DNA from 3 places in the Salinarimonas sp. genome. Region 1 is predicted to be linked to each of the others. Evidence: predicted binding sites of a transcription regulator. Region 1 holds the regulator's gene; each other region holds the start of a gene.
The links. Region 1 encodes HrcA, which represses chaperone genes, less so after heat shock. Its sites were predicted from a motif close to GTTAGCACTCNCNNNNNGNGAGTGCTAAC; they were not measured.

Region 1 (4,079 bases):
CGAGACGGCGTAGCGGGTGGCGAAATTGTCCGAGCCGTCGGCGACGAGGTCGTAGCCCGCGACGAGGGCGCGGGCGTTCTCCACGGTGAGCCGCGTGCGGTGCGGCTCGACCGCGACATGCGGGTTGAGCCGCGCCACCGCGTCCGCGGCGCTCTCGACCTTCGGGCGGCCGATGTCCGGCGTGCCGTGGATCACCTGGCGCTGCAGGTTGCCGAGATCGACGGCGTCGTCGTCGACGATCCCGATCGCGCCGACGCCGGCGGCGGCGAGGTACTGGATCAGCGGGGCGCCGAGGCCGCCGGCGCCGATCACCAGCACCCGGGCCGCCTTCAGCCTCGCCTGTCCCGGCCCGCCGACGTCCTGGAGAACGAGATGGCGGGCGTAGCGGGCGATCTCGTCGTCGGCGAGCGCCATGGTCAGCCCTCTCGGCGCGGTCCGAGGATGGCGGCGGCGAGCTTGCGGAAGGCGCGGGCGCGATGCGAGAGGCCGCTCGCCGCGTCGCTCCAGTCGATGCCGTGCTTCTCCTGCGCCGTCATCTCGCCGAAGGTGCGCGTCTCGCCGTCGGGAAGGAAGATCGGGTCGTACCCGAAGCCCGCCGTCCCGCGCGGCGGCCAGACGATCGCGCCGGGGCAGCGGCCCTCGAACAGCTCCTCGTGCCCGTCCGGCCACGCGACGACCAGCGCCGAGACGAACCACGCCGTCGTGTCGGTCGCCTCGCGCATGTCGAGCTCGCGCTTCACCCGTTCCATGGCGGGGCCGAAATCGCGGTCCACCGACCAGTCCGCCGAGAACAGGCCCGGCGCGCCGTCGAGCGCGAGCACGCAGATGCCCGAATCGTCGGCGATGGCGGGAAGCCCCGTCGCCTCGGCCGCGGCATGCGCCTTGAGCGCGGCGTTCTCGGAGAACATCGTGCCCGTCTCGTCGGGCACGGGCAGGCCGCGCTCGCCCGCGGAGGTCGCCTCCACGCCGAAGGGGGCGAGCAGCTCGCGCATCTCGCGCAGCTTGCCGGCATTGTGGGTGGCGATGATCACGGGGCCTTCGAGCCGGCGGTGCTGCATGGGGCGCTCCCTCAGGCGATGGCCTGCTTCTGCAGATCGACGAGCGACCGTACCCCGGACTGGGCGAGGCGCAGGAGCCCGATGAACTCGTCCTCCGAGAACGGCTTGCCCTCGGCGGTGCCCTGCACCTCGACGATGCCGCCCGTGCCGGTAATGACGAAGTTCGCGTCGGTCTCGGCGGCGGAATCCTCGGCATAGTCGAGATCGATCACGGGCTTGCCCTGGTGGATGCCGCAGGACACCGCGGCGACGTGGTCGCGCAGCGGGTTCACCGAGATGATGGAGCGCTTCATCATCCACTGGAAGCACTCGTGCAGCGCCACCCAGGCGCCGGTGATCGAGGCCGTGCGGGTGCCGCCGTCGGCCTGGATGACGTCGCAGTCGATCACGATCTGCCGCTCGCCGATGGCGTGGAGATCGACGACGGCGCGCAGCGAGCGGCCGATCAGGCGCTGGATCTCCTGGGTGCGGCCCGACGGCTTGCCGGAATTCACCTCGCGGCGGGTGCGCTCGTGGGTGGCGCGGGGCAGCATGGCGTATTCCGCCGTGACCCAGCCCTTGCCGGTGCCGCGCAGCCAGCCGGGCGCGCGCTCCTCCAGCGAGGCGGCGCAGAGCACCTTGGTCTCGCCGAAGGTGACGAGGCACGAGCCCTCGGCGTAACGCACGACGCCGCGCTCGAGGGTGACGGGGCGCATCTCGTCGGGGGCGCGCTTCGAGGGCCGCATCGGTCTCTCCTTCTCTCGGGATTGCGGGTGTAGACCCCGCGCGGGCCGTCGGCAAGGCTCGAAGGCGGACCGAGGCGTGCGCGAGCCGAGCCTTGCGCCGCCGTGGACGGGCGGTCACATATAGCGCATGCGCCATCCCCAGACGCGAACCCGAGCATGAGCGAGAGCCCGTTCCGCCACGACGCCTTCAGGCACGATCCGTCCGGCCAGGCCCGCGCGCTCGCGGACCTGAACGAGCGATCGCGCGAGATCTTCCGCCAGATCGTCGAGAGCTATCTCGCCACCGGCGAGCCGGTGGGCTCGCGCAACATCTCGAAGCTGCTGCATGCGCCGCTCTCGCCGGCCTCCGTGCGCAACGTCATGGCCGACCTGGAGCAGGCGGGGCTGATCTTCGCGCCGCACACCTCGGCCGGGCGCCTGCCCACCGAGACGGGCCTGCGCTTCTTCGTCGACGCCATGCTCGAGATCGGCGACCTCTCGCTGGAGGAGCGCGGCAACATCGAGGCGCAGATGCGCGCCGCCGCGCAGGGGCGCGACTTCGAGACGGCGCTCGCGGAAGCCTCCGCCATGCTGTCGGGCCTCTCCCGCGGGGCGGGCGTCGTCGTCACCTCGAAGCAGGACCCGCGGCTCAAGCACATCGAGTTCGTGCGGCTCGACCCGGCCCGCGCCCTCGTCGTGCTGGTCTCCGAGGACGGCTCGGTGGAGAACCGGCTCCTCGACCTGCCGCCGGGCCTGCCCTCCTCCGCGCTGCAGGAGGCGGCGAACTTCCTCAACGCGCGCATCCGCGGCAAGACGCTCGCCGAGGTGCGCGAGGAGACCACCGCGCTGCGCCAATCGATGGAGCGCGAGCTCGACGCGCTCACCGCTCGCCTGATCGAGGCCGGGGTGGCCCTGCCCTCCGAGGGCGCCGAGCAGCGCCAGCTGATCGTGCGCGGCCAGGCGAACCTGCTCTCCGACCTGCAGGCGCTGGAGGATCTCGAGCGCATCCGCCTGCTCTTCGAGGACCTCGAGACCCAGACCGACGTGATCGACCTCCTCGGCCGCGCCGAGGCCGGCGAGGGCGTGCGCATCTTCATCGGCTCGGAGAACAAGCTGTTCTCGCTCTCGGGCTCGTCCCTCGTCGCCGCGCCCTTCCGCGACGGCGCCCAGAAGATCGTCGGCGTGCTGGGCGTCATCGGCCCGACGCGGCTCAACTACGCCCGCATCGTGCCGATGGTGGACTACACGTCGAAGGTGCTCACGCGCATGCTGGAGGGCGGGGGGCGGTAGACCGCTGCCAGACGACGATAATGCTCGCTATGATCGGCCCGACGTGAAGGGGCGTGGACATGCGGGCGCGATCGGAAACCTGGATCCTCATCGAGAACCTCGACGAACGGCATCCGGGATTGACGGCGACGAGGGCGCGAGCGCTCTACGAGGCGGCGAGTGTATGCCTCGATCGGCACCACGCCTCCCCGGCTCTGCTTCGGATCGATGACGAGGGGACTATCGGGGGGCGGCAGATCGCCTGGGTGGAGCCGAACGGCCGGGCGAAAGTTGCAAACGGCAACGAGATCGATGCAACATGCGACGGTGCCTATGCGGTGTCGCTCGCGACTATCGAAGTGGAACGCGGCCTTGTCGCGATCGGGCGCGCGTGGACCGGTAGCGGGGCGGACTTCTTCCTGACACCCAAGGAGATGTGCTCCACGGCGGATTTCGAGACCGCTCTGCGGCTGGAGGTTTCAGGCGTCGACAAGGGCGGTGCGTCGACCCTCCGTCACCGCCTGAAGCAGAAGAGAATGCAGCTGACGCGCGGAAAAAGCGACAGCGCCGCGATCGCGTCGGTCGTCGGATTTCGGGAGCTTCTCGTTCTTCTGGGAACGGTCACATGACGAGCTGGATCGAGCATCACAGGCTGGCCGAAGCCGCGGCCGAGGAGGCGGAAGCCGCCCATCGCGCTGGAGGTTTCGAGGGAGCGCGCGCGGCGTTCGCACGAGCCGGTCGGCACGAGGAGGACGCGTTTCGCGCCGTCGAGCCGAGCAAGACGCGCACCCTCAGCGTCATCGGCGTCAGCGCCGTGTCGCTCTACTCCAGGGCCGCCACCCCTGCGCACGTGACCCGTCTCGCGAGCGACGTGCTCGAGACGCCCGGCCTGCATGGCTTCGCCGGACGGCAGATCCGGGACATGCTCGACGGCACGCCGATGCGCCGACCCGGGTAGACCACGAAAAAGTCGCGTCCGCAGCCGGCGCCCCTCACCGCGTCAGCCGCACCCCCACCAGCGCCACGTCCGCCACGTGATCGCCCCCCG
Region 2 (4,079 bases), 780 kb from region 1:
CCTGGAGCGCCGTGCGCACGACCTTGGCCGGATCGACGATGCCGGCCTGGATCATGTCGACGTATTCCTCGGTCTGGGCGTTGAAGCCGAAGGTCTCCGAGGAGTTCTCGTTGATCTTGCCGACCACGATCGAGCCCTCGACGCCCGAGTTCTCGGCGATCTGACGCAGCGGCTGCTCGAGCGCGCGCAGCACGATCTTGATGCCGGCGCGGATGTCCGGGTTGTCGGACTCGAGCTTCGCGACCGCCTTCTTGGCGCGCAGCAGAGCGGTGCCGCCGCCGGGGACGATGCCTTCCTCGACCGCCGCGCGGGTGGCGTTGAGGGCGTCGTCGACGCGGTCCTTCTTCTCCTTGACCTCGACCTCGGTGGCGCCGCCGACGCGGATGACGGCCACGCCGCCCGCGAGCTTGGCGAGACGCTCCTGCAGCTTCTCACGGTCGTAGTCCGAGGTGGTCTCCTCGATCTGCGCCTTGATCTGCTGGACGCGGGCCTCGATGTCGTCCTTCGAGCCGGCGCCGTCGATGATCGTGGTGTTCTCCTTCTCGATGCGCACGCGCTTGGCGCGGCCGAGCATGTCGAGCGTCACGTTCTCGAGCTTGATGCCGAGGTCCTCGGAGACGGCGGTGCCGCCGGTGAGGATGGCGATGTCCTCGAGCATGGCCTTGCGGCGATCGCCGAAGCCCGGAGCCTTGACGGCCGCGACCTTGAGGCCGCCGCGCAGCTTGTTGACGACGAGGGTGGCGAGCGCCTCGCCCTCGATGTCCTCGGCGACGATCAGCAGCGGCTTGCCCGACTGCACGACCGCCTCGAGGATCGGCAGCATCGCCTGAAGCGAGGAGAGCTTCTTCTCGTGGATGAGGATGTAGGGATCGTCGAGCTCGGCGATCATCTTCTCCGCGTTCGTGATGAAGTACGGGGAGAGATAGCCGCGGTCGAACTGCATGCCCTCGACGATGTCGACCTCGGTCTCGGCGGTCTTCGCCTCCTCGACCGTGATGACGCCCTCGTTGCCGACCTTCTGCATCGCGTTGGCGATCATCTCGCCGATGAGCTGGTCGCCGTTGGCGGAGATGGTGCCGACCTGCGCGACCTCCGAGGAGGCCTCGACCTTGCGGGCGCGGGACTGGATGTCCGCGACGGCGGCCGCGGTCGCCATGTCGACGCCGCGCTTGAGGTCCATCGGGTTCATGCCGGCGGCGACCGCCTTGGCGCCCTCCTTCACGATCGACTGGGCGAGCACGGTGGCGGTGGTGGTGCCGTCGCCGGCGAGGTCGTTGGTCTTGGAGGCGACCTCGCGGACCATCTGGGCGCCCATGTTCTCGAACTTGTCCGAGAGCTCGATCTCCTTGGCGACGGTGACGCCGTCCTTGGTGATGCGGGGCGCGCCGAACGACTTCTCGATGACGACGTTGCGGCCCTTCGGGCCGAGCGTCACCTTCACCGCGTCGGCGAGGATGTCGACGCCGCGGAGCATGCGCTCGCGGGCGTCGGACGAGAATTTCACGTCCTTGGCAGCCATGTGTTCGTTCCTTCGGGTCTCGTGGCCCCCGGGACCGGCGCGGAGCCGGCGCGCGACGGGGGCGGGTTTGCTCGGATGAGGTCGACGATGGGACCCGCCCGCTTACGCGGAGACGACGCCCATGATGTCGCTCTCCTTCATGATGAGGAGATCCTGGCCGTCGATGCGCACCTCGGTGCCCGACCACTTGCCGAACAGGACACGGTCGCCGGCCTTGACGTCGAGCGGCTGGACCTTACCGGTCTCGTCGCGGGCGCCGGGCCCGACGGCGACGACCTCGCCCTCCTGGGGCTTCTCCTTGGCGGTGTCCGGGATGATGATCCCGCCCTTCGTCTTCTCCTCCGCCTCGATACGGCGGACGACGACGCGGTCGTGCAGGGGACGGAAGTTCATGGGGTGGCGTCCTCTATGCAGGCGGGGCGCGCTCGGCTAGAACACGCCCGCCGTCCGGGTTGCTCAGGGCTGTTGGCACTCGATGCGAGAGAGTGCCAAAGCGTGCCTGCGAGATAGATGGACGCGGCCGGCGTGTCAAGGATGGCGCGCTCCGGCGTCACGCCTCGTTGCGCCCCAGCGTCACCGCGGCCAGGATCATCGTCGCCCCGAGCAGCATGGGCGTCGTCGGCACTTCGCCGAGGACGAGATAGGCCCCGAGCAGCCCGAAGACCGGGATCAGCGTCAGCCACAACCCGGCCGCGCCTGCCGACACCCGGCTGAGGCCGATCAGGTAGAGCCAGAAGGCGAGCGCGTACTGAACGACGCCGGACGCCGCCGCATAGGCCAGCAGCCCGGGCGTGAGTACCTCGAAGCCGCTCGCGTCCGCTCCCGTGGCGACCACCGCGGCGAAGATCGCCAGCGCGAAGGCGAGCCCGACGGCCTGCTGCCCGGACGCGAGGGTCGCGGGCGGAAAGTCCGCGGCGATCCGGGCCGACAGGACGACGTAGGTCGCCGCCGTCATCGTGGCGACGACGATCAGCACGTCGCCGAGCGGGCTCGCCCCAGGCAGGCTCGTCGAGGCGCTGGAGACGAGGAGCAGCCCGGCGGTCGCGACGGCGATGCACACGACGAGACGCCGCGTCGGCCGATGGCCGAACAGCAGGAAGGCGACGAGCGGTATCAGCACGGGCTCCGACGCGCCGATCACCGAGGCGCTGCCCGCGGTCGTCAGCGCGAGCCCGACGAGCCCGATCGCATAGGTGGCTCCGGGCTCGAGCAGCCCGATCGACGAGGCGCGCGCGAAGGCGCGGGTGCGATGGCGTCGCAGCGCCCGCGGGCCCGCGAGCAGGACCAGGAAGGCGACGCTGGCGGAGAGCTGCAGGACGAGCAGCGTCACCGGCGGGATGTCGTAGAGAAGGTCGCGGGACATCACCGTGGCCGAGCCCCAGCACGCCGCCGAGCCGATCATCGCCATGACCGCCACGGCGCGCTGCCGCCGCCGATCGCCGTGCTGCGACGCGGCCTGCGCCGGGACATCGGGCTCCCGCGTTCCGGGCTGCATGCGTGTGGCCTCTCGCGATCTCGATCCACCGCCTCTAAGGCATCGCCGTTCGTTTAGCAATCTTAGAAATGCGTAGCGTGCCGGATGCACTTGACGGATGCGTCGCCTCGACGCAATCTCGGGTCGATCAACCCGGAGATTGCTGGAACATGCTTCTGCATGAAAACATCCCGAGACGGCCCTCGCTCGAGGAACGGCTCCGGGCGCTGGAGCCGGCGGCGGGTCCACCTGCGTTCGGCCCCGACATCGATGCGGCGCACGAGACGATCCTCGACCCCGCGCGGTCGCACGAGGAGCGCTGCGCGGCCTTCCTCGCCTGGGCGGCGCGCCATCAGCCCTGCCTGTTCGGACGGATGGCGTCCAGGGGCCTGCGCGGAATCGGCCTCGCGGTCTGCTGGCTGGACGACGTCGACATCGCCGCGGGCGACGAGCACCTGCGCGCCCGCATCCAGGCGGCGCGGCGCGCCTGGAAGGCGCAGGCGCTCGACGGGGGCCCGAGCGGGTTCCTCGTCATGCTCAACAGCCGGCGCCTGGCCGAATGCCCGCCGTCGGACGCGCTCGTCGAGATCTGCCGGCACGTCGCCGACCTCTATTTCGTCGAGTTCGCACCGGTCGAGGCCGACATCCTCTACACCGAGGCCGTGCCGCTGCGCACGGATCGCGTGCGCCTCTACAAGGCCGGCGCCAACCTCTTCTACAGCTCGGCTCACGGCACCTGGAACCACGACCGGCGTATCCCCGGCGGCCTCCTCATCTCGATCAACTCGGCCGGCCACTGGGCGAACAAGATGGTGGCGAAAGGCGAGGCGGCGAGCCTGCCCGACGCCGTCGACCAGGTGATGGACCTGGCGTTGCGCTCGATCGGCAACGGCGGCACCGGCCTCGACGGCGCGGCGAGCTGCACCTGGCACAATCGCGGGCTCGCGCCCCTGCGCCCCCGACGGGCGCCCGTCGGCGCCCTGCCGCGTACCGTGCCGGAGGATCATTCCCAGGATTTCTACAGCGCCGTCTACCACACCGACGTCCTGGTCCCGACCGAGGTCACGCGCGACGCGGAGCGCGCGC
Region 3 (4,079 bases), 1.3 Mb from region 1:
CCACGAGCGCGATCCGCTCGGCCGTGTAGCGCGGCACCGCCATCCCGGACATCGGCACGATCCCGCGCGGGCCGTCGACGCACATGGCCCCCAGAAGCGAGCGCGCCTGCTTCTCGACGGCGCGGGCCAGCGCCGTATCGTCGAGCGCCATCAGGTCCTCGGCCTTCTCCGGCGCCGTCACCCAGACGAGGCTCGAGCGCCGGCCCGGCAGCGGCACCAGCGTGAACGGGCCGTGACGGGTGTGGAACTCGGTCGAGACGTCGCGATGATCGCGCGCGTGCGCCAGGATCGTGGTCAGCGCCTTCTGCGGATAGGACCAGGTGCGGGGGCGGATGCCGGCCTCCTCGCGCAGCGTCGAGCCGCGCCCGTCGGCGGCGACGATCAGCCGGGCGAGGAGCGAGGTCCCGTCGGCGAGGCGCACCGCGCGCCGGTCTCCGGCGCCCTCCCCGGCGTCGTCGTCCCCCGGCGCGATCACCGCCTGGACGCCGCCGAGGCCCTCGGCCGCGACCGGCAGGTGCGTCAGGTTCGGGACCTCGGCGATCGCCTCGCCCAGGGTCTCGACCAGCGTCGCGCTCTCGATGTTCCACCCGAAGGCGTCGAGGTCGATCTCGTGCGCCTTGAAGTCGACGGTGGGGGCGCGGAACAGGTTGTCTGTGGCGTCGACGAGCCGCATCGTCTCGAGCGGTGCCGCGTGGGGCAGGAGCGCGTCCCAGACGCCGAGCGCCTCGAGAAAGCTCACCGAGCCGTCGAGCAGCGCCACGGTGCGCCCGTCGCGATTCGCGCGCACCGGGCCGACCAGGGCGGTGTCGTAGCCCTCCCGCGCGAAGGCGAGCGCCGCCGTCAGCCCGGCCGCGCCCGCGCCCACCACGACCACGTCGAACGTTCTCTCGGCCATCGCGCACGTCCTCCTTCGAACCGTCTCGACCCCACACCTAGCGCGGAAACAGCGTCGAGGCGATTGATGCGCGTCAACGCGCCTCGCCGCCGCTGCGTCTAGATTCGGGAAGTGCTATAAGCCGTTGCGCCGCGTCAGCCGAGGGACCACGAGAGCCGTGAGCCATCCCGCCGAGACCCTGCAGAGCCCGCCCCGCCTCTGGGAGCGCCCGGTTCCGGTCGCGCTCGTCTCCATAAGCGTGCTGACGCTCATCGGCTGGGCCGTGCTCTTCATGGAGGCCGTGCGCCGCGGCGGCGGGGCGGACGCCTTTCTGGAGGCCCTGTGCACGCCCGCCGCCGTGCTGGAAGCGCCCTCGCTCGCGGCCGCGCTCTCGGCGGTCGCGATCTCCATCGGCCTGTGGATCGCCATGAGCGTCGCCATGATGCTGCCCACCGCGAGCGCGCTCCTCGTCGGCTACGCCGAGAAGGCTGAGGACGCGCGCGCCGCCGGGCTGCGGGCCGTGTCGCCGCTGGTGCTCGGCGCGGGCTATCTCGTGGTGTGGATCGGGCTCTCCGTCGTGGTGGCGGTGGCGCAGACGGCGGTCTCGGCGGGCTTCGCCGCGGTCGAGCTCCCCGACCGGCTCCTCGGCGTGCTCGGCGGGGCGGCGCTCGGGGCGGCGGGGCTCTACCAGTTCACCGCGTTCAAGCTCTCCTGCCTCGTCGCGGTCGGCGCGCCGTTCAGGCCGCAGGCCTCCGGCTGGCTGGCGAGCCGTCGCGCGGTCTTCCGGCTCGGCCTCGCGCAGGGCGCGCGCTGCGTCGGCTGCTGCTGGGCGATGATGGCGGTGCTGGTCGTGCTCGGCGCCATGAACCTCGTCTGGATGGCGGTCTTCTCGGCGATCATGGCGGCGGAGAAGACGATCGCGACCGAGCGCGCGGCGAAGATCGTCGGCGCGGGGCTCATCGCCGCCGGCTTCGCGCTCTCGCTCGACGCCGTGGGCGGGCTCGAGGCGGTCGGACGCTATCTCGCGGGGTGAGGAGCGCGCGAGCGTCTGCACGCGATGTCACCCCGGCAGCCATGCGAGCCACGCGGCCGGCACCCACGCCTCCAGAGCCGTGACGAGGCCGAGCCCGAGCCCCGCGATCAGCCCCACCGCGAGCAGCCCCACCACGATCCCCGCGCCCACCCAGGCGCCGTCGCGCTCGATCATGCCGAACCCCATCAGCACGATGGCGATGGCGGGGGGCGTGTTGCCGATGAAGGGGATCGGCAGCGCCATGATGGCGGCGAGCACCAGGATCAGCAGCCCGAGCGGGCGCCGCGCACGCAGCCGCGTCATGCCGATGGCGCGCGGCCTGGCGAAGCGCTCGATCCGCCGCAGCTTCGGGGCGGTCCAGGCGACGACCCGCTGCAGGAAGGCGGTCTGGACGGGTCGCCGCGCGAGCCGCTGCGGCAGCCAGAGCGAGCGGCGCAGGATCAGGAACTGGAAGGCGACGAGGACGATCAGGATCGCCGCCACGGTCGAGAAGCCCGGCGGCGTCGGGATCAGCATCGGCGCGGCGAAGAGAATCAGCAGCACGCCGAAGGCCCGCGCCCGCAGGCGGCGGACGATCTCGCCGAGGGTGATCGTGGGGTCCGGCTCGTCCGCCACGAGCCGTTCGAGAATCTGGGAGGTGCGCTGCACGTGCGAGCCGGGTCCGAGTGGGGGCGCCCCGCATATAGAGGCTCCCCCCGGCCCGCGCCATGGGCGCGGCGATCCTCAGTGCAGCGTCAGCATCCCGTCGACCGCCTTGAACTCCGCCGGCTTGATCAGCCGCTCGTGCGAGACCCTGACGGAATGCAGCGGCCCCTCGAGCTCGCGCTCCCAGAAATCGAGGAAGCCCTTCAGCTCGGGAAAGTCCGGCGCGAGGTCGTAATCCTGCCAGACGTAGGTCTGCAGGATGCCCGGGTGGTCCGGCAGGCGGTAGAGGATATGAGCCGTCGTCAGGCCGTAGCCCTCGAGCTGCTTCACGAACGCGGTCGACGCCATCGGGCTCCTCCGTGCGTGCGGCGATAGACGCCGGCCGCGCGGAGCGTCACGTCCCGACGCGATATCCGGCTGGCGACCATGATGCCACAGAAGCGGCGACGCTCAAGCCTCGGAATGCACTTTCCTGCATGAAATCAAGGCGTTAGCAGCATGTCTGAAAGAGTGCTGCCACGCTTCCGCGGCCGGATGCTAGCACTCCGACCGATCGAGTGCCAAAAATATACGCTCCCCCTCTTGAAGCGCGGCCATGGCCGGATTACCTCGGCGTCCGGACGGGGCGCGGCGCGACATCCGCGCGCACCCGTCCGGTGAGGATCATGACGATCTCGCATCACAAACGGAGACTGAGAAGCCATGAAGTTCCGTCCCCTGCACGACCGGGTGGTCGTTCGCCGCATCGAGGCCGATCAGAAGACCGCCGGCGGCATCATCATCCCCGACACCGCCAAGGAGAAGCCCCAGCAGGGCGAGGTGGTCGCGGTGGGTCCCGGCGCCCGCAACGAGAAGGGCGAGGTGGTCGCGCTCGAGGTGAAGGCCGGCGACCGCGTGCTCTTCGGCAAGTGGTCGGGCACCGAGGTGCGCATCGACGGCGAGGACCTCCTGATCATGAAGGAAAGCGACATCATGGGCGTGCTCGACGCGTCCGAGGCGGCGAAGAAGGCCGCCTGATCCCCCCGATATCAACGTCATGTCTCTTTCGGAGTGACGAAAATGGCTGCCAAGGACGTCAAGTTTTCCGCCGACGCGCGCGACAAGATGCTGCGCGGCGTCGACATTCTCGCCGACGCGGTGAAGGTGACGCTCGGCCCGAAGGGCCGCAACGTCGTCATCGAGAAGTCGTTCGGCGCGCCCCGCATCACCAAGGACGGCGTCACCGTCGCCAAGGAGATCGAGCTCGCCGACAAGTTCGAGAACATGGGCGCGCAGATGGTCCGCGAGGTCGCGTCCAAGACCAACGACCTCGCCGGCGACGGCACCACGACGGCGACGGTCCTCGCCCAGGCGATCGTCAAGGAGGGCGCCAAGGCGGTGGCCGCGGGCATGAACCCGATGGACCTCAAGCGCGGCGTCGACATGGCCGTGGAGGCCATCATCGCCGACCTCAAGGCCAACGCCCGCAAGGTCACCAACAACGACGAGATCGCCCAGGTCGGCACCATCTCGGCGAACGGCGATTCC

Region 2: the regulator HrcA is predicted to act here: its motif matches at 1,984-2,012, upstream of groES (co-chaperone GroES).
Region 3: the regulator HrcA is predicted to act here: its motif matches at 3,089-3,117, upstream of groES (co-chaperone GroES).

Annotation. Positions count from the first base shown of each region.
Region 1 covers NZ_CP157794.1:1,492,402-1,496,480, reverse strand. Annotated here, with positions in the region: gene ABL310_RS06955 (molybdopterin-synthase adenylyltransferase MoeB) at 1-414, opposite strand, end outside; gene rdgB (RdgB/HAM1 family non-canonical purine NTP pyrophosphatase) at 417-1,058, opposite strand; gene rph (ribonuclease PH) at 1,070-1,783, opposite strand; gene hrcA (heat-inducible transcriptional repressor HrcA) at 1,940-3,052, shown strand; gene ABL310_RS06935 (hypothetical protein) at 3,106-3,660, shown strand; gene ABL310_RS06930 (hypothetical protein) at 3,657-3,989, shown strand; gene ABL310_RS06925 (outer membrane beta-barrel protein) at 4,024-4,079, opposite strand, start outside.
Region 2 covers NZ_CP157794.1:2,270,428-2,274,506, forward strand. Annotated here, with positions in the region: gene groL (chaperonin GroEL) at 1-1,519, opposite strand, end outside; gene groES (co-chaperone GroES) at 1,622-1,912, opposite strand; gene ABL310_RS10500 (DMT family transporter) at 2,070-3,014, opposite strand; gene ABL310_RS10505 (hypothetical protein) at 3,164-4,079, shown strand, end outside.
Region 3 covers NZ_CP157794.1:2,815,184-2,819,262, forward strand. Annotated here, with positions in the region: gene ABL310_RS13060 (UbiH/UbiF family hydroxylase) at 1-895, opposite strand, end outside; gene ABL310_RS13065 (DUF2182 domain-containing protein) at 1,053-1,907, shown strand; gene ABL310_RS13070 (exopolysaccharide biosynthesis protein) at 1,935-2,555, opposite strand; gene ABL310_RS13075 (usg protein) at 2,631-2,900, opposite strand; gene groES (co-chaperone GroES) at 3,255-3,569, shown strand; gene groL (chaperonin GroEL) at 3,612-4,079, shown strand, end outside.